DNA from 2 places in the Wenzhouxiangella sp. AB-CW3 genome. Region 1 is predicted to be linked to the other one. Evidence: predicted binding sites of a transcription regulator. Region 1 holds the regulator's gene; the other holds the start of a gene.
What was found. The regulator FliA, encoded in region 1, starts transcription of late flagellar genes. The targets are predictions, from matches to a motif close to GCTAAAGTTNNNNNNNNNNCNGCCGATA.
Positions count from the first base shown of each region.

Region 1 (14,383 bases):
CTCCGCCTCTCTCAGGTCATTGGCTGCACCGCGATAGTTGGTCACCGCAGTCAATGCAAGGAGCGCCAGCACCAGGTTGATGCTGCCCAGCACGATGAAAATGGTCCGAATCTTGAGGTTGGAAAACCACATGTCCTGGTCTTTCTCCCGCCCCGGGGGGCACTGTCATTGGCCGGATCCGGTGTCCTCCTGATCCGCAGGTGAATGTTCTTCGGCGACCTGTTCCGTGGCTTCGCTGACCTGGGCCAGCTCATCCATGGACAGGACGCGTTCTTCTGCCAGCAGGATCACGAATTGATCGTCGACCTTGCCCATGCCGCGCACGAAGTCCGGGCCGATGCGTGCCCCGAACTCCGGGGCCCGGCGAATCTGTTCCGGCGGAATCTCGACCACTTCGGAGACACTGTCGACCATGACCCCCAGGTCCTGCTTCAACTGGCCGCGCGAGATCTCGATGACCACGACACAAGTGCGCTTGGTGACCTCGGATTCGGGCAGTCCGAATCGGCGTGCCAGATTGATGACCGGCACGACCTCCCCGCGCAGGCTGATCACCCCCTGGACAAACTCCGGCATCATGGGCATGCGCGTGGGGCGGCTGTACTCCAGAATCTCGCGCACATGCAGAATCCCGAAGCCGTACAACTCGTTGTCGAGTCGAAAGGTCAGAAACTGTCGATCCTGCTCGGCCTGTGCCTGGCGGGCCGTGGGATCGGTAGGCTGTGCGCTCGAACTGCTGTGCGTCATGGTGATCCTCTAGAATCGAACAAAATCGGACTCGTCGCTGTCGCTGCGAATCGCTGCCTTTCGTGGTGCAACCGGGTCATTGCCGTGTTCCTCGCTGGGCCGCCTGCCACGACGCGAAGAAAGTCCGCGTGAGTCACTAGCCGGCAACTCGCCACCGCCGACGAACCCGGCTTCGCTGACTCGGAAGAAAGTCATGAGCTGCTGCAACTGTTCTGCCTGACCACTCATCTCCTCGGAGGTCGAAGCCAGTTCCTCGGATGAGGAAGCGGCCTGCTCGGTGGTGGAGTTGAGTTGCCCCATGGCGTCGTTGATCTGGCGTGCGCCGGCCGCCTGTTCGGTGGAGGCTGCGCTTATTTCCTTGACCAGATCGGAGGTTTTCTGGATCGAGGGCACCATGCGCTCTAGCAGCTCGCCGGCCTGCTCGGCCAGGCCCACACTGCCCTGGGCCACCTCACCAATCTCCTGAGCCGCCACCTGGCTGCGCTCGGCCAGTTTGCGCACTTCGGCGGCGACCACCGCGAATCCCTTGCCATGCTCGCCGGCACGCGCCGCCTCGATGGCCGCGTTGAGCGCCAGCAGGTTGGTCTGGTAGGCAATCTCGTCAATGATCGAGATCTTCTCGGCGATGGACTTCATCGCATCGACCGTCTTGCCCACGGCCTCGCCGCCCTCGGCGGCTTCGCGCGCCGCCTTGTCGGCCATATCATTGGTAATGCGGGCATTTTCGTTGTTCTGCTCGATCGAGGCCGACATCTGCTCCACCGAAGAAGTGGTCTGTTCGACCCCGGCGGCCTGCTCACTGGCTCCCTGGCTCAGGCTCTGGGCAGTGGACGAGACTTCTTCCGAAGCCGAGGCCAGAGCGCTGGAGGCGCCATTGACCTCACCAACCACCTGGGTCAGGCGTGCAATCATGTCCTGCATGGCTTCAAGCAGCCGACCGATCTCATCGCGCGACCCGACCTCGATCTTCTGAGTCAGATCGCCTTCGGCCAGCCCACGGGCAATCTGCAAGGCCCGGTCCAGCGGGCCGGTAATGCCACGCAGAAGCAGTATGCTGAATATCCCCGACAACAACAGGCCGATCAGGATAATGCCGACCGTCAGGTTTCGCTGCCGTGCATATGCGGCCGTGGCGGCGCCATACTCTTCTCCGGCAACCTGAACCTGGAGATCCACCAAGGCGGCAATAGCCTCTCCGACCGGCTCGTAGAGCGGCCGGATCTGAGACTGGATCATCATTTCGGCATATTCGATCTCACCCTCGCGCAACTCGATCACCACTTCCCGCAGGGCATCGACGAATGCACCACGCACTTCGGCAAATTCGCCGGCCAGGATCTCTTCTTCCGGTGTCAGGTAGGTCTGCAGGTAGTCCGACCAGATCTCGTCGATGCGGCTTATGTTGCCCTCAACACGATTGGCTTGCCGACGCACGTACTCTTCACTGGGTGTCACCACCGACGACACCAGGGCGTAGCGATTCTGATTGAGCAAGTGACGAATTTCGGTCAACTGGTTGATGACGACGGTGCGATCCTCATAGACCGTCTCCAGGCCGGCAACCGTACGGTTCATGCCGCTCAACCCGGTCACGCCGATCACGACCAGCAGCACCGCCATGCTGCCGACCAGAATCGCAAGTTTGATCTTTACCGAAAGATTCTTCAATGTTGCGTCCTCAACTGGTCCTGGATCAATTGTTGATGTGCCTATGGCCATGGCATGCAAACGCCGTGCCCGCGCTGTCGTACACGCATGGCCTGTACCGTTTGTAGCGGCCTGCCCGGCCATTGCTTTAGCCGACAGCAAACTTTTTCACCCTCCTTCTAAAGTTGCCCTCCTTCGCGGCCGCTGAATGGGAACGAGGATGATTGCGGCCGCCTGTTGCCAGGCACGGCCGCAGCCGTGGTGACCATTCCATAAGGAGGCACAGGGGCGTCTTGATTGAGCAGCAAACAGCTTCAGGGCACGATGATGGCACGGCCTTGTCCGGCCCGGTCGTTCTGCTGGTTTCGCCAAGCGATGAGCTCGCTGTTCAGATCGAGCAGGGCCTGCAGGGGTTCAGCGGCGTAGCCGGCCTGAAGCACTTCACCGAGGCGATGGCCGCGCTGCGCCACTACGAAGCCAACGGCCCGGACATGGCAGGCCGGCCTCCCATCTGCCTGTTCGATGATGACACCCCCGACCTGACGCTCCCGGCCTTCGCCGAGAACCTGCGGGCCCTGCCCGGTGGCAGCGGCACCGCCCTGCTGGCACTGGTTGATAGCGATGCCGTCGACAAGGTGCAGCCGGAGCTGGTCACCGACGTGCTGACCACCCCGCCGGGCATGGCCGAGCTGCACATGCGCCTGCAGGCAGCCATGCGTCTGCAGCGCCTGGGTCGAACCCGATCCGTGCTGGCACGGCGCGTCGATCTGATTCGTACCGAGCAGCGCATCGCCAGCGCACGGCTGAAGTACCGGGCCAGCCACGACGAGCTGACCGGGCTGTTCAACCGACATTTTCTCGAGCAGCGACTGGCCGAAGTCTGCACCAGCGAGGACCGCACGGCCGCGCTGCTCTACATCGATATCGGCCGCTTCAAGGTCGTCAACACCTACGAGGGCTACCAGGCCGGCGATCGCCTCCTGAATCGTATTGCCCGCACCATACGTGGTGAGGCCGGGGACGAGGATATCGTCGCCCGGCCAGGTTCGGACGAGTTTGCCGTCCTGCTCTATGGCTGCAGCGAGGACGACGCCATCGAGGTTGGAGAGCGACTGCGACGCATGCTCACCGAGGCACGCTTCCGCGACAGCGCGCATGTCTATCCGCTGACCGCCAGCATCGGCATAGCCATGCTTCCCGACGGTGAAATGACTGCCACCCAGGCCCTGACCCGGGCCTACCAGGCCTGCTTTGTCGCCAAGAGCGACCAGGGCAACCGGGTTCACGTCTACAACGAGCGCGACGGCGCCCTGGTCAATGAACGCCGCGCCCTGCACTGGGTGCCGATGATTCGCGATGCGCTCAGCCAGAGCCGCTTTCGCCTGGTCTTTCAGCCCGTACTCGACATTCACGACCACAGCATTCGCCAGTACGAAGTGCTGTTGCGCATGCTGGCCGAGGATGGCTCCCTGATGCCGCCGGCGGAGTTCATCACCGTGGCTGAACAGACCGGCCTGATTCACGATATCGACCGCTGGGTGGTGTCCGAGGCCCTGCATGTCCTGGCTGGCTCGCAGGAACGCATTACCCTCAACGTCAACCTCTCTGGTCGCGCCTTTGACGATGCCACCCTGGTGCCCTTCATCCGCAAGGGGCTGGAGAAAGCAGGCAGCGATCCCAACCGCATCACATTCGAAATTACCGAGACCGCGGCCATCGGCAACCTCGAGCGAACCCGGGAGATGGTGCAGCAGTTGCGCGAGCTGGGCTGTCGCTTCGCCCTGGACGACTTCGGCTCGGGTTTCAACAGTTACGCGCATCTCAAGCAGTTTCCGGTCGATACAGTCAAGATCGACGGCAGTTTCATCACCAATCTCACCACGGACCATATTGACCAGAACCTGGTCCGGTCCATGGCCGACATCGCCCGCAGGCTGGGCAAGAAAACGGTGGCGGAGTTCGTGGAGAATGCCGAAACCCTGGCCATGCTGGCCGACCTCGGTGTCGACTACGCCCAGGGCTTCTTTATCGGCCGCCCCGATCCGACGGTGCCAACCATCCGCTCCTGGTCGGCTAACGATGACAAGGCCGAAAACCGGGGCTCGCCGGTTGATCAACCGGCCTGAATATCAGACATACTCGTCAATCAGTGGCCCGTCGTCATCATCGTCACGGGGCGGCGGGCGCTCGGACTTCCTGTCTTCCTCTGCCTCTTCATCGCGGCGACGCCGTCGCTCTTCCGGCGGTTGCCGGCGCGGATCGGGGCGACGCACCGGGTGTACCGGGTGCGTCGGGCCCAGTGGGTCAACCGGCTGCAGCTGCCTGTTCATACCGCAGTTCCTTGAGCCCCACCAGGCTCTCGATATCCAGCAGAATCAGCATGCCCGCCGGGGTCTGAATCACCCCCTGGACGTGACGTGAATCTTCTCCGGTGTCGTTGCCGCGCATGGCCTCGATACGATCCGGATCGAGCACCATGACCTCGGATACCTCGTCGACCAGCAGGCCGACCGACTGATCCTGGACATCGAGAATGATGATCCAGTCAGTCTCCCGGGCCGGCCGCGGCACCAGTCCGAGACGCTGTCGGGCATCGACCACGGTGACGATGCTTCCGCGCAGATTGATCAGCCCCAACACGAACGCGGGTGCACCGGGTACCGGAGTGATGCGAGCGCCGCACAGGATCTCCTGCACCTGGAGCACATTCAGGCCATATTGCTGGCCATCCAGACCAAACTGCAGCCATTCGTCCCAGTCGGCCCGAACCATGTCGTCAGCTTGAGTTTTTGCCTTGGCATTCATTGTTCCGATACTCCTTGGTCCGTTTACCTGACCAGCCGACGAATCTCGTCGAGATCCAGCAGCGCCATGCGCCGACTGGCGACAGTACCAGCCAGCCAGATTCGCTTGCCGGCGGTGCTGCGCCAGCTGACATCGTCCAGGTCAAGCTCTTCCTCAATGCCCTCGCTTTCGGCCACCAGCGCCCAGTCGCCATCGTCCAGCACGACCAGATGATGTGAATCATTGGCCAGGCGCAGACCGGGATCGGCCTGTCCGGGTGGCAACACCAGGGTACGGGTATCGACCACGATCAAGGGACCGGAGTCGGTTTCGGCCACGCGCCGCCAGTGCGGCGCCAGCGGCGGCGTCATGATCTCGGGAAGGGCCATCTCGCAACTGATTCTTCCGGCCGGAATGGCCAGGGTCAGACCTGCGGCAACAAAACGATAGTAGAGATCCGACGTCAACTCCTCAGCCGCCATCTCCGGCGCGGGCGCCAACAGTGGTTCAGAAGATGCCTCCACACCATTGCGCTTTGCCGGCCGGTCGCCCCCGAGCAATTGCTCCAGGTACTCCTGCAGCGCCCGGCTGGCGCCGGTCAATCCGGAATGTGTATTCATCATGCGCTTGCCTCCTCGGCAGCCGGTTCGTCGGCCCGCTCTTGCTCCAGCGCCAGCAGATCGTCCAGCAGCACCTTGAATGCCTTTGCACCTCGGCTGCCGCGATCCAGACAGGGTAGCGGTCGACCCTGCCGGCTGGCTTCCCGGAACTGGGTATCCACCGGAATCACCTGCTCCCAGAGCACGTCCTCATAGTCCTCGCGCAACTGCCTGAGCACCCGAATGGATGCACGAGTGCGACGGTCGAATATGGTCGGCACAACCAGGTGCGGCAGCATCTCCCCCCGCGAGTGGTTGATCATCTCCAGGGTACGACTCATTCGTTTCAGGCCCTTGAGGGCCAGGTATTCGGTCTGGGTCGGGACGATCACCTTCGAGGCGGCGGCCAGAGCATTGACCATCAGAACGCCCAGGGTGGGAGGGCAGTCGAGGATCACCCGGTCGTAACTCCCGGCCACGGCTTGCAGTGCCTGCGACACGACAAGTCCCTGCCCCTGGCGACTGCCCAACTGCCGGTCCAGGGTGGCCATGGCCGGTTCGGCAGGGAGTAGATCCAGACCTTCTTCCTGGGTTTCCAGAATCAACCGGCGCGCATCGGCCGCACCGTCTTCACCAAACAGGTCGTACACGCTACCCGGAAGGTTCTCGGGATCCAGTCCGAAGTAGCTGGTCAGCGAGGCATGCGGATCGAGATCGACAAGCAAAGTGCGCTGCTTTCGGAGAATCAGCCATCCGGCCAGCGAAACCGCGGTCGTGGTCTTGCCCACTCCACCTTTCTGATTGGCCACTGCCCAGGTATTCATGGTGCTACCTCCTCGTGATCTGCCGCCTCGGACTCGGCTTCCGCTTCGGTGCCCCTGCCGGCGAATTCCTCGGGCACTGCGTCACTGGCCAGGATGATGACGACGACCCGGCGATTGCGATTGCGCCCTTCAACCGTTTCGTTGTCGGCCACGGGCCGATACTCGCCCAGACCCAGGGCCGCGAGCCGGTTGGGCTCGATGCCGTGCCGTTGGAACAGCCGCACGACGCTGGTGGCTCGTGACGCCGACAGCTCCCAGTTCGACGGGAAACGCTGGGTGGCGATGGGCACATCGTCAGTATGCCCCTCAACCCGGATGGCATTGGGGAAAGGTGCCAGAATCTCGGCCAGTTGCCGGAGTATCGGCCTGGCCGCTTCGGAAATATCGGCTACACCAGTAGGAAACAGAATATCGGTCATCACTTCGACTTCGAGCCAGAACGGTGTTTCGCGCACCCGAACCTGCTCAAGCTCGATCAGCTCGCCCAGTGCTTCGCGCACTTCATCGGCCATGATCTGCAGCCCGGCCTCCAGCTCGCGGGCACGGACATCCAGGTCGTCGCCGGTGTCCGGAATCAATCCCGCATCTTCCAGCGCTTCACGACCTGGCATGCGTTCCCGGGGCATCTCGGTCTGAACCCGCGGATCCGGCAAGCTGCGCGGCGTGATATCAAGACGCCCCTGGTCGATGGCCGGAGGGCTGGGGTCACCCACCTGTATCGGCTCGACGCTGCGTGGCGGACCACGGAAGGCCGCAGTCAACGACTCGGCCAGCACGCGATACTTGCCCTCGTTGACCGAAGAGACCGCGTACATGACCACGAAGAAAGCCAGCAGCAGGGTGATCAGATCGCCATAGGGAATGGCCCAGGCTTCATGGTTGGCATGTTCTTCCTGTCGCTTCTTGCGTGCCATGGCCAGCCCCTAGTTCAGGAAACCCTGAAGCTTGGTTTCGATATTGCGCGGGTTTTCGCCCTGGGCGATCGAGACGATGCCCTCGACAATCATTTCGCGCACCTTGCTCTGGGTCTGTACCACACCCTTGAGTTTTCCTCCCATCGGCAGGAAAAACAGGTTGGCCGAGGCAATCCCGTAGATGGTGGCAACAAAGGCAACGGCGATGCCTCGGCCGAGGTACTCGGGATCGGCCAGGTTCTGCATCACCGCGATCAGCCCCATGACCGCGCCGATGATTCCCATGGTGGGCGCGTAAATGCCCATGGACTCGAACACCTTGGCCGCAGCCAGGTCCAGTTCCTCGCGGGTGGAGATCTCGACCTCCATGATGTTCTGTATGGCATCGGGCTCACTGCCGTCGACCAGCAGTTGCAGGGCCTTGGCAATGAATGGATCGGACTCCATCTCGACATTGGACTCCAGCCCAAGGAGTCCCTGCTTGCGGGCGACCTGGCTCCACTCGATGATCTTCTCGATGACCGCTTCGCTACCCAGATCAGGTGGGAAGAACACCCAGCGCACGATATTCATGGCCCGCATCATCACGGCCATGGGCGTCTGCAGCAGCGTGGCCGCCACGGTGCCCACGATCACGATGACAAAGGCAGCACCGGACCAAAGTGCGGCAATGCCACTGCCCTTGAGCACCGTGCCGCCGAAAATGGCGATCAGGGCCAGAATGAAACCGATGATGCTGAGAAGGTCCATCGCCAGTTCCTAGCGCAGCCTGCCGACCCGTTTCATCAACCCGTTGACGTCCATGATCAATGCGATATAGCCATCGCCAGTGATGGTGGCTCCGGCAAAGCCGGTCAGACCCTGCAGCAGGGTACCGAGCGGCTTGATGACCACTTCTTCCTGGCCAAGCACATCGTCGGTCACGAAACCGACTGCGTCGCTGCCCACCTGGATCACCACCACATAGCCGCTATTGTCATCCTGACCTTCATCGCCCAACTGCATCAGGCGATCGAGGAAGACCAGCGGCAATGGCTTGTCACGCACCATGACCACGTCACGACCCTCGACCTGGCGCACGGCATCGGGTTCAAGAAAGAATACCTCGACCACGTGAGACAGCGGAAAGGCGTAGCGGCGACGTCCAAGCTGCACCATCAGCGCCGGCAGGATGGCCAGGGTAAGCGGCACACGCACCCGAAAGGTCGTCCCCTGGTCCGGCTCCGACTGAATGTCGATGGTCCCGTTGAGCTCTCCGATACGGGTCTTGACCACATCCATGCCCACGCCACGACCGGAGACTTCCGACACCTCGTCACGCGAAGACAGCCCGGGCAGCAGCATCAGATCGAAACACTCGTGACGTTCCAGCTTGGCGGCCACTTCATTCGACACCAGCCCCTTGGCCACTGCCTTGCGTCGCAGCGCATCAGCATCGATGCCGGCGCCGTCGTCGCGTATGGTAATGACGATGTGATCGCCTTCCTGGGCTGCCGCCAGTTCGACGTGGCCGGCTCGCGGTTTTCCCTTGGCCTCGCGCTCGCCAGGGGACTCGATACCATGATCCATGGCATTGCGGACCAGGTGCACCAGGGGGTCGGCCAGTGCCTCGACCAGGTTCTTGTCCAGGTCAGTGTCCTCGCCCTGCATGGTCAGCTCGATTTCCTTGTTCAGATTGCGAGCCAGGTCTCGGGTCAGACGCGGAAAACGTGAGAACACCTTGCCAATGGGCTGCATGCGGGTCTGCATCACGCCCATCTGCAGATCCGCCGTCACCAGGTCGAGGTTGCCCACGGCATTCTGCAACTCCTCGTTCTTCAGCTGCGCTCCGAGGTTGGTAAGGCGGTTGCGCACCAGCACCAGTTCGCCCACCAGATTCATGACCGTATCAAGGCGCGACACATCGACCCTGACGGTCGATTCGGCCACGGTCGTCGGTGTCTGAACCCGGGGCGCGGCCTTTTGCGCCTCGTTGTTCTGTTCCGGTTGAACAGGATCCGGCGCCGGGGTTTCCTGCTGCCCACTGCCAGCCTGCTGCAGCTCATCGAGCAGGGCCTCGAACTCTGCCTCGGTAATCTCGTCCTCGCTGTCGCTCTCGGTCCGAGACATCTCCGGGGCGGCGGCCTTGTCCTCGACACGAGCGTCTGATTCGGTAGCACTCACTTCTTCGCCCTGCCCCTGCATCTGGTCGAGCAGGGCCTCGAACTCGTCCTCGGTGATCTCGTCGGATTCCTCGTTCTTGCCCGCCACGTCCAGCTCGCTCGACTCACCCGTGCCCGAATCACCTTCCAGTGCTTCGGCCAGCATGTTCTCGAACTCGTCGTCGGTCACATCACCGCCACCCCCCTCGGTGCCGGCGGATTGCGCAGGCGCCTGCTTGGGCCCGGCGCCACCCGTCTGGCGCACGAAACCACGCAACTGATCGAGCAGTGCCGGCGGCGCCGGTTGCGGTTCACTTCCGGCCCGCAGGGCCTCGAGCATGGCGGTGACCACGTCCAGCGCGTGCAGGATGGCATCCATGATGTCGGCATCAAGCTCGCCTTCCTTGCGACGCAGGGCATCAAAGACCTCTTCGGCACAATGACAGCAGTCCACCAGCGGGGCGATATCGAGAAATCCCGCCCCGCCCTTGATGGTGTGAAAAGCTCGAAAAATGCTGTCCAGCAGCTCACGGTCATCAGGCTGGCGCTCCAGCCGAACCAGCTGTTCACCAAGCTGATTGACGATCTCACCGGCCTCATTGAGATAGTCCTCGCGTATGCTGTCATCGACCTGGTAGTTCATGCTTGCCTCCTAGAAGCCGAGACTGGACAGCAGGTCATCGACCTCGTCCTGGTTCTTTAATTCCTCGGCTTTCTTCTTGCGCTTCGGCGCTGACGCTTCAGCCGCCTGCCCGGCTTCGCTGACCTTGTCGGAAACCTGGCCGGACAGCCGGATCATGTCGATCAGGGTGGTTTCCACCTCCTGCACCAGTCGAACCACCTTGCGAATGGTCTGCCCGGACAGGTCCTGGAAATTCTGGGCCAGAAGCACTTCCGAGAGATTGCCGCGAAGCTGGCCGCTATCGGCGCGGGTCTGCTCGAAGAAGGCCTGGGTGGTTCTGATCAGTTCATTGAACTCGGCGGCTGACATTTCACGACGCCTGAATCGACGCCACTGACCATCGAGTGACTCGCAGCTTTCAGCCAGAGACTCGGTCAGGGGCAGGCTCTCCTCGACCAGGTCCATGGTCTTGTGTGCCGACTCCTCGGTCATGGCCACCACCTGGTCGAGTCGGTGACGGGCATCGGGGAACTCTTCCTTGGCCAGGGCCTCGACGCGCGGATCGACCTGAAAGTTGGTCAGCGCCTCATGCAACTGCCGGGTCAACCGTCCGATATCCTGAAACAGGGAGCGTTCACGCAATGCCGTCAGTTCGTCGAGGTTGGCATAGAAAGTGGCCTCGTCGCCGGCACGGGCAGCGCTTGCCAGCGTCTCGATGGTCTCGAGATAGTCCTGTGGCTTGCCCGCCTCGGCTATTCGAACCGAATCTGCGTCATTCATGAGCCTGCCTCCAGACGTTCGAAGACCTTCTCGAGCTTGTCCTTGAGGGTCTCGGCAGTAAACGGCTTGACCACGTAGCCATTGACTCCGGCCTCGGCGGCAGCGACGATCTGGTCGCGCTTGGCCTCGGCGGTCACCATCAACACCGGAATACTCTTGAGGTCATCGTCGGCGCGCATGGTCTTGAGCAGTTCCAGGCCCGTCACGCCGGGCATGTTCCAGTCGGTCACGACGAAATCGATCGGCGTGGACCTCAGCACCTGCAGGGCCGATTTACCATCGTCGGCTTCCTTGATATTGCTGAAGCCCAGCTCCCGGAGCTGATTGCGGATGATGCGACGCATTGTCGAAAAATCATCCACCACCAGTAGCTGCATGTTCTTGTCCAAGTTCGTCTCCTTGCAAAATGGGTTCTGCTATCCGTTCATGCTGCCATGCACGAGCTTCACGAGCGCAGATCGGCCAGATCCGCGCGCAACCTGGCCAGCGACTGGCCATGCAGTTGGCATATGCGCGATTCGCTCACGCCCATGACTTCTCCGATCTCGCGCAGATTCAATTCGTCGCTGTAATACAAACTCATGACCAGCTTCTCTCTGTCCGGCAGTGTCTCGATGGCATGGGCCAGCGCCTTCTCGATATCCTGCGCCTCCAGGCCCTCTTCAGGGCTTTTCTCATCGCCCGGCAGCGGGCTTTCCTCGCTGTCGACCGGCGACAACTCGTCCATGCTGAACATGCGACAGGTCGCCGCTTCGGCCGCAATACGATGGTATTCGTCGAGACCCAGGCCCATCTCCTCGGCAATTTCGGTGTCTCTGACTCGCCGACCCAATCGGGCCTCGAGTTGACGAATGGTTTCCACCATGTCGCGAACCTTGCGGTGTACCGAACGCGGAACCCAGTCGGTTCGCCGCAACTCGTCGAGCATCGCGCCCCTGATCCGGATACCGGCATAGGTTTCGAAACTCGCGCCGCGATCACCGGTGTATTTTCCTGCCGCCTCGATCAGGCCGATCATCCCGGCCTGCATCAGGTCGTTGACCTCCACACTGGCCGGCAGCCGGCCGACCAGGTGGTAGGCTATGCGCCGCACCAGGTGGGCATAGCGCTCGACCAGGTCATCCTGGTCCAGCCTCTGAACCTCGAGGTATTCCCTCGGGCTGTTCATGAGGCCACCCCGCGGGATGACTCGGTACCGACAAGTGCTCGCTCGAAAAAGAACTCCAGATGGCCGCGCGCACCGGTCGGCACATCCCATGTATCGGCATGTTCGGACAGTTTCTTGAATGCCGAAGCAGCCCGGCTGGAGGGAAATGCGGTCATCACCGGCTCCTGCTGCTGCAGGGCCCGGCGCAGGAACTCGTCGTGCGGCACACAGCCGGCATAGTGCAGCGTGAGGTCCAGGTAGCGGTCACTGACGCGCGCGATCTTTCTGTACAGCGCCCGCCCCTCGGCCTCGGAGCGGACCATGTTGGCCACTACGCGGGCACGCTGTACCCCGTAATCGCGTGAAAGCACCTTGATCAGTGCGTAGGCATCGGTAATGGAAGCAGGCTCGTCGCAGACCACCACGAGCACCTCGTGGGCGGCGCGGGCAAACATGGTCACGGAGGTGTTGATACCAGCAGCCGTGTCGACCACCAGCATATCCAGGTCCTCGCCCAGCTCGGAAAAGGCGTGTATCACCCCCCCACACTCGGTCGCCGACAACGACGCCATGTGCTGCACGCCCGATGCCGCCGGAATGATGCGTACGCCCGGCGGCCCCGGCAAAACGATATCCCCGAGCTCACATTCGCCGCTGAGTACATGGGAAAGGTTCTGTCGCGGGTTCAGCCCCAGCAACACATCAATGTTGGCCAGGCCAAGATCTGCATCCAGCAACCAGACCTTTTTGCCGCTCAGCGCCCGGGCAGTTGCCAGGTTAACCGAGACGTTGGTCTTGCCGACTCCGCCCTTTCCGGATGCAACGGCCACCACCTGCACAGGGCGCTGACGGCGGAGATTCCGCAGGCCAGCAGCCTGCCCCCCTTCTTCAAGCATGGGCATGACGAATCTCTCCGAACTGCTGGGCCAGGTAGTCTTCATTCATGGGTTTCCTGCCCGATTCCTTCATCAGCTCAATGGCCCGGCGAACCAGGTTGCGGGTGCTGGCACGCCGCAGGTTCTCCGGCACCTGCTGTCCATCGGCAGTATAAGCCAACGGCAACTTGTGCCGTTCCAGTACCGACAGCAGTCCACCCAGACTGCCGGCCTCGTCGAGCTTGGTGACAATACCTCCCGCCAGGGGCAACTGCCGGAATGCTGCCACCGCCTCTTCCAGCGACTGAATCTGGGCATTGGCAGCCAGCACGAGGTAGGGATTGATCCGCCGTCCCGAGCTGTCGAGCGATTCCAGTACCCGCTCGAAGCGCTGGTCGCGCTGACCAATGCCCGCGGTGTCGACCAATACCAGATCGGCGTGCTCCAGTCGCTGCACCCGTTCGTGCAACTGCTCGGCACTGGTGGCCACGTACACCGGAATATTGAGCATGCGCCCGTAGGTAAACAACTGCTCCTGCGCACCGATACGATAATCATCGGCACTGATCAGGGCCACGTTCTCCGGACCATGACGCTGGGCATGGCGAGCCGCCAGCTTGGCGATGGTGGTAGTCTTGCCCACGCCAGTGGGCCCGACCAGGGCAACCACGCCGCTACCTTTGAGTGGATCCGTGCCCACGGTCTTCAAGCGTCGCGTCAGTTCACCCAGCGATGCGTGCAGTATGCGCATCAGATCGGAGTCTTCCGGCCCCACCCTGGACACCAGGTCCTGGGCCAGATCCGGCGCCAGGCCGATGCGGACCAGATCGCGCAGCGCAGCCGCCCGCGCCGGGCTGCTGCGCGCCAGATCGTTCCAGGCCAGGCTGGAGAGCTGTGACTCCAGCATCTGCCTCAGCGCGGCGATCTCGGCTTTCATGTGTCCGAAAGCGGCTTCGTCGGCATAGCCATTCGCTTCCAGTATCGCCGGCTTCGGGGTGGATCGTGGCACGCGACGCGTTCGCGTCGGGGCGGGTTTGGCCATGGGCCGGACAACGGTATCCGACGCGGTGTCAGTGGAACGAGTGCGCGATACGCCGGCCGCACCCTCCTCGTCAACGTCGGATTCACTATCGCTGCTCGAGGCTGCCTGGCCCTGCGCGTATCCGCCCGTCTCGCCGCGGTCGCTTGCGAAGTCGATCAGGGTTTCGTCATAGTCCACCGCGGCAATGAGTTCCAGGCCATCGGGCAGGGTCCGGGTCGACAGGATGACCGCATCGGGCCCCTGCTCCTCTCGCACCTGCCT
Region 1 covers NZ_CP061368.1:2,037,879-2,052,261, forward strand. The annotation lists gene IC757_RS08915 (methyl-accepting chemotaxis protein) at 1-132, opposite strand, end outside; gene IC757_RS08920 (chemotaxis protein CheW) at 166-747, opposite strand; gene IC757_RS08925 (methyl-accepting chemotaxis protein) at 757-2,415, opposite strand; gene IC757_RS08930 (putative bifunctional diguanylate cyclase/phosphodiesterase) at 2,688-4,520, shown strand; gene IC757_RS08935 (hypothetical protein) at 4,524-4,724, opposite strand; gene IC757_RS08940 (chemotaxis protein CheW) at 4,699-5,199, opposite strand; gene IC757_RS08945 (hypothetical protein) at 5,223-5,801, opposite strand; gene IC757_RS08950 (ParA family protein) at 5,798-6,601, opposite strand; gene motD (flagellar motor protein MotD) at 6,598-7,515, opposite strand; gene IC757_RS08960 (flagellar motor protein) at 7,525-8,265, opposite strand; gene IC757_RS08965 (chemotaxis protein CheA) at 8,275-10,299, opposite strand; gene IC757_RS08970 (protein phosphatase CheZ) at 10,309-11,058, opposite strand; gene cheY (chemotaxis response regulator CheY) at 11,055-11,447, opposite strand; gene IC757_RS08980 (RNA polymerase sigma factor FliA) at 11,504-12,226, opposite strand; gene IC757_RS08985 (MinD/ParA family protein) at 12,223-13,101, opposite strand; gene flhF (flagellar biosynthesis protein FlhF) at 13,094-14,383, opposite strand, start outside.

Region 2 (5,704 bases), 1.6 Mb from region 1:
CCTCGATGAGGGTTTGCGCCGTGATCTCCGCGGCATCCAAATCGCCATGAAAGACCTGGTGCAGGACAAGATATCCCAGTGCACGAACCTGAGTTGCGGCCGGCGTGGTTTCGGTGAAGTCATCGATGATGGCACGGATGGCCGAGTGACTGGTTTCGCGGTCGGTGTCCGGTCGATCCAGCAGCAACAGGTAGTCGTCCAGCCTGGACTCCAGTGCATATTCCCCATCATCGGACATGGCCGCAATACTGCAACATAACGCCAGTGCCAGACCTGTCAACTGCCAGAGTCTCTGCCAGCAAGTGTTCGATCCGTCCGTCATGTATTCTCCGCCTCCTGGCGAATTCAACCCGTCATTCTAGCTGGAACGAAGGCTCCAGTGCCTTGAACTGGTTCACGTTTCTGAAACATGGCTGGCCGATGAATCGAACTCGAGCGCCAGCTGTCTGAGTTCATTGGAGGGAACCGGTCGACCCATCAGAAAGCCCTGGGCCAGCTCGCAGCCCATGTCCCTGAGCAATTGATACTGGCGGGCGTTCTCGATTCCTTCGGCCACCACCCGCATGTCCAGGTTGTGGGCAAGGCCGATGATGGCGCGCACAATGGCTTGACCGCTGGTCTGGTCGGTGCGCAGGTCGGCAATGAAGCGACGATCGATCTTCAGTGTGTCGACCGGCAGTTGTCGAAGATAATTCAGCGAAGAGTAGCCGCTGCCAAAGTCGTCAATGGCAATACTGATGCCGGGCAGGCGTCGCTTGATCAGGTGCAGGTGCTTGATGGCTGTTGGCATGTCTTCCATCAGTGCTGTCTCGGTAATCTCGAAGCACAGTCGTTCGCCACTCTCGCCGCCGCTTTTCTGCGTGTCCCTGATCAGTGCCAGCACATGCTCGGCGTCATACAGGTCGCTGGCTGACAGATTGACGGCCATCAGGAACCCGGGAGTCCGGGCGGGAGACCAGGACACCAGTATCCGGCAAGCGCGGGAAATCATCTGACGATCAATTCGACCGATCAGCTTGAAGCGCTCGGCCAGAGAAAGGAACTGGCCCGGCGGCAGCATGCCGCGTTCGGGATGCTGCCATCGCACCAGGGTTTCCAGGCCAATCAGCCGACCGTCATTCAGGCGGTAGATGGGCTGGTACCAGGCCTCCAGTGCATCCCGCTCTACAGCATCGGCCAGTTCGGAGCGCAATCGGAGTGTGTCGGAAATGGCAGCCGACATGGCCGGCTCGAAAAATCGGAAGGTGTTCTTGCCAGCGGCCTTGGCTTCGTACATGGCCAGGTCTGCGTTGCGCAGCAGTCGTTCCTGGTCCTGATCGTCATCCGGCATGAGGGTGATTCCAATGCTGGCCTGTATGCTCAGCCGTTGCCCCCGCAGTTCGACAGGTGCGGTAATCGCTGCCATGATCCGCCTGGCCATTTCGATGGCGTCATCACGCTTGCTGATCTCGCACAGAAGGACAAACTCGTCTCCACCCAGTCGGGCCACCGTGTCGGATTCGCGCAGCGCCGATTTCAGCCGCCGACCCACTTCAACCAGCAACTGATCGCCGGCGGCGTGCGTGAGGGTATCGTTGATGATCTTGAAGTCGTCGATATCCAGCAGCATCAGGGCGGCGCGCTGGTTGTAGCGCCGGCACCGGTGAGCTGTCTGCTCGATCCGATCGGCCAGCAGCTTGCGATTCGGCAACTGGGTCAGCACATCGTGATAGGCCATGTGGCGCAACTGACGACCCAGACCCGCGGCATCCAGTGCACCCGCCAGCAATTGTCCCAGCAGGCGCAAATCGTGCTGAATCTCGTCGTTCCAGTACTGACGCTGCCGCACCGCATCCAGGCCGAACATGCCTGCAACCTCTCCGCCCCGGATGATCGGTACGATCAGCAGCGACTTGATATTCTGTGCCTGGTACTCGGTCCGATCATGGGCATACTGATCATCCATTCCGTCAACATCCGGCGCGTGAGCCACACAGTTGGCTTTCATGTGCTCCCTGAGCCAGGGCAGTTTGGCAAATGGCAGGTTCTGAAGCCGATGGATGGCCGGGGGAATACCCTGATCAAACCATTCATGTGTGTTGGTGATGGTGTCGTTTTGCCAGTCGATGGTGAACAGGTAGCAGCGGTCGACTGCAAAGAATCTACCGATATCGGCCAGCAATTCATCGATAGCCTGATCCAGCGATTCCGGATCCAGCTTGACCAGGCGCAGGGAAATATCGAGTAGCAAGCGGTTGAACCCGATGCGCTGTTCGACGCTGTCATGCAGACGCTGAGGTTCATCCAGCGGTCGCATGATGGCGGCATAGAGCGGTGTGGGGTCTCTACGCAGCCTGGACAGGCTGACCAGTACCTGGCGTATCTCTCCCGATGACCGGCGATGCTGTGCGTGGAAGTGGGTTTCGTCCTCTCCGGCCGGCAGGGCTTCCAGCAGCTTTTGCGACACTTCCTCGGGAAGAACGTCCGTATCAAGGTCGGCGACGTTGAGTTTGTACAGTTCCCGCAGTTCGTAGCCGCTTTGCCGACAGGCTGCCGCATTGGCATGAAGGATGTGCCCCTGGGCATCGTGAATGAGGACGGCCTCGCCCAGCCCCTCGAGAAACAGCCGACCCAGAGTTTCAGTGCTGTCGTTGCAATTCATGGCCGGAAGTCTGCGATATCCCTTGGTTTGTCCCCGACCCGGCTACCGCAGCTTTAGCCCGAAAGCTGTGATTGCATTTGCTCCACCAGATAATTCCGAATCTGATCAAGAAACTGGTGCATGTGATCGATCTGTCGAGACAGATCGCCCATACTAGCCAGGCCTGCCTGGCGGTTGCCACGTTGCCAGTCATTTCGGATTCCCTCGTACAACTCGAAAAGCTCGTCATAGGCCTGCCCCAGCCGACTGAATTCAGGCAGATCACGAAAGTCGAATTCGTTATCCGATGCATCATAGTACCACTCACCGAAGTAATTGCCGGTCTTGCTCACTTCGGGGAAGCCATGTCGATCGGGATTTTCGAAGGCCAGTATGATCCGGGTATGGAGCTCATTGAGCCAGCACATTACAGCCATCAGGTGACCGGCAGCCATGCTCTTGTAAGCCGCCTTCTGCAAATCGACCATACGATGGTGGGTGTCCGTGGTCACTTCGTTGACCTCGGTGGATACCTGGCTGATATCCTCCAGGCTGCCGGCCAGAACCTCGATCAGTGATTCGGTGGCCTGAGTGTCGGACTCGATGCCTTCCAGTTGTTCGCCGATATCGCGCGTGATCCGGGTAACGTTATCCGAAAGCTTGCGTACTTCATCGGCAACAACAGCAAAGCCCTTGCCGTGCTCTCCGGCCCGGGCTGCTTCGATGGCGGCATTAAGTGACAGGATCCGGGTCTGCGCCGAGATGTTTTCAATCCGTGCGACAAATCCCTCGATGTGGCTGACATGGCCACGCAGCTTGCCGGCAATGCCCTTGCGTTCCTCCACAGTCGTGCGGATGGTATCCAGCCGGTCATCGAGCAGCGTGACATGTTTCGCGGCCTGCCCCATCAGATCCTGAGAGCTGTAGGTGTGCGACATGGGCTCGAAAAGCTCGCCCACGATCACGCCGCACTCGTTGGAGAGCAGGTTGAGCTGCTGCAGGAAGTGCTTCGTGTTTCGCGGCATGGTACGGGGGCGGGGCTTTTCCACGCCTCGCCCGGCACCATCGGCATCGCCACCGGTCGGCTGGCCGGTTTGGCTGCCAGAATTCCTTTTCCCGCTTGTTCCTAGTATGCGGCTAAGCACGGTGGCCTCTCGATGGTCTCGCCTCCTCTGTTTGTAGCGGCCAGATTGCCTCTTTCTGAAGCAGCGAGGTTTGACACAGGGCAAATCCTGAAGGGCCACAAAGAAGTACAGTGCATTCATGAAAGTTGCTCCCCCGTTCCATTGACGGGTTCAGGCGGGCCGCTGACCGGAGTTGGAAATCCATGAATAAACTGTTGTTCGTCTCTCTCATCGTTACTTGTCTACTGGTTGGCATGCCGGCGTTTGCTGCCGACCCTGTGCCCGATGCCTGCTTTGATACTATCGATGGCGGCCAGGCTGACCTGCGGTCACTCGAAGGTCAGGTTGTCGTGTTGAATCTCTGGGCCGTCTGGTGTTCCCCTTGCTTGATCGAAATTCCCCACCTGGTACGACTGCAGCCAAAACTTGAAGATGTGGGGGCCACGGTAGTCGGCCTCGCCGTCGACTCGGGCAGTGCTTCGGCGATACAGCGATTCTGGACCCACCGGCTGGAAATCGAACCGGTCTATCCCCTGTGGAAGACCACCGCGGACGAGGCCGGTGAGCTGTTTCAGGCCCGAACCTATCCGACCACGCTGATCATAGACCGCGAAGGGCAGGTTCGCGAAACAATGCTCGGTCTGCAGACAGGCGAGGATCTGCTGGCAGCAGTCGAGCCTTACCTCTGAACGCTCCAACTCCAAACTTTTTTGAGGAATTGACCCAGGTCAACATCTGCAAAGCAGTATTTTCATAGCATGTTTGTCAAGCGCGACGGTCGGTGAAACCGTCGGTAGACACTCCCAGCGATGGACAAACATGACCCACCACACGCCAATCCCATTGAAACCTGTCTTCCGCCACACGCTGGTGGCCGTGGTGATGCTCTTTGCCGTCGCCCCCGTGCTGGCCGAGGAGACTTTCAACGGCAAGGGCGATGTGCAGGTCGGCCAGGAGCTCTACCAGACACATTGTGCCGATTGCCATGGAGAGCATGGCCGGGGCGACGGCTCGTGGGCTGGTGCCTATGAGCCGCCACCCTCGGATCTGACCCGCGAGGGCCTGACTGGTGAGCGCCTTTTCATTGCCACGCGCGATGGCGGAATGGCTGTTGGCATGCGCGCCACGATGCCCGCATTCCGGCACACGCTGGACGACTCATCCATCCACGACATCGTGGCCTATATCCAGTCACTTTCGGATTGAGCTTCACCCTGTAACCAAGACACCTGAGGAACAAGACCATGTTAAATAGATACACACCAACCACGCTTCTGGGGGCCGCCGCTCTGGCGGTTGGCCTGAGTGCGGCCGTGTTCTCACCGGATGCGCAGGCCTGCCCGTCGTGCAACGACTCGTTCATGCACGAACTCAAGAATGAACGGGCCCACACGGCCGTCGGGCGCGACCTGCTGGCCGCCGTGGCCAACCAGGAAGGCCTGCCGCTGGGCTCGGCCAGCCAGGCGATCACCGCCAGTTCCGTGGCCGCGGCCCGGGGCGGCGATGTCGTTCTCGATGCCATCTTCGAGGGTGCCGATTTCATCGAGATCATCAAGCGCGACGAAGGGCTCGACATTCCCGCCACCAGCTACGTGCCGCAGGACGCCGAACCGGATGTGGAGTTCACCATTCGCCTGGACGAGGGCGAGACCTACATCGGTCAGGGCGTCATCTACGACGGCTTTCTCTCCGACGGCAAGATTCCCGGCCCGACGCTGAAGGTGACCGAGGGCGATATCGTGCGAATCACGGTGGAAAACACCGGCACGGTTCCGCACGGTGCCTCCATCCATGCCGCCGATACACAGACCTCCAAGTACATCGGTGATATCGGCCCGGGTCAGTCGAAGAGCGTGACCTTCCGCGCCAACATGCCGGGCGTCTACATGTGGCACTGCGCGCCGGGTGGCCATGCCATTCCGATGCACGTGCTGTTCGGTCAGTACGGCATGATCGTGGT
Region 2 covers NZ_CP061368.1:3,680,618-3,686,321, reverse strand. The annotation lists gene IC757_RS15900 (diguanylate cyclase domain-containing protein) at 1-322, opposite strand, end outside; gene IC757_RS15895 (EAL domain-containing protein) at 395-2,641, opposite strand; gene IC757_RS16800 (methyl-accepting chemotaxis protein) at 2,695-3,645, opposite strand; gene IC757_RS15885 (TlpA family protein disulfide reductase) at 3,948-4,433, shown strand; gene IC757_RS15880 (c-type cytochrome) at 4,588-4,950, shown strand; gene IC757_RS15875 (plastocyanin/azurin family copper-binding protein) at 4,989-5,704, shown strand, end outside.
Region 2: IC757_RS16800 (methyl-accepting chemotaxis protein) is a predicted target of FliA. The motif match lies at 3,800-3,827, and genes of this name have one in related genera.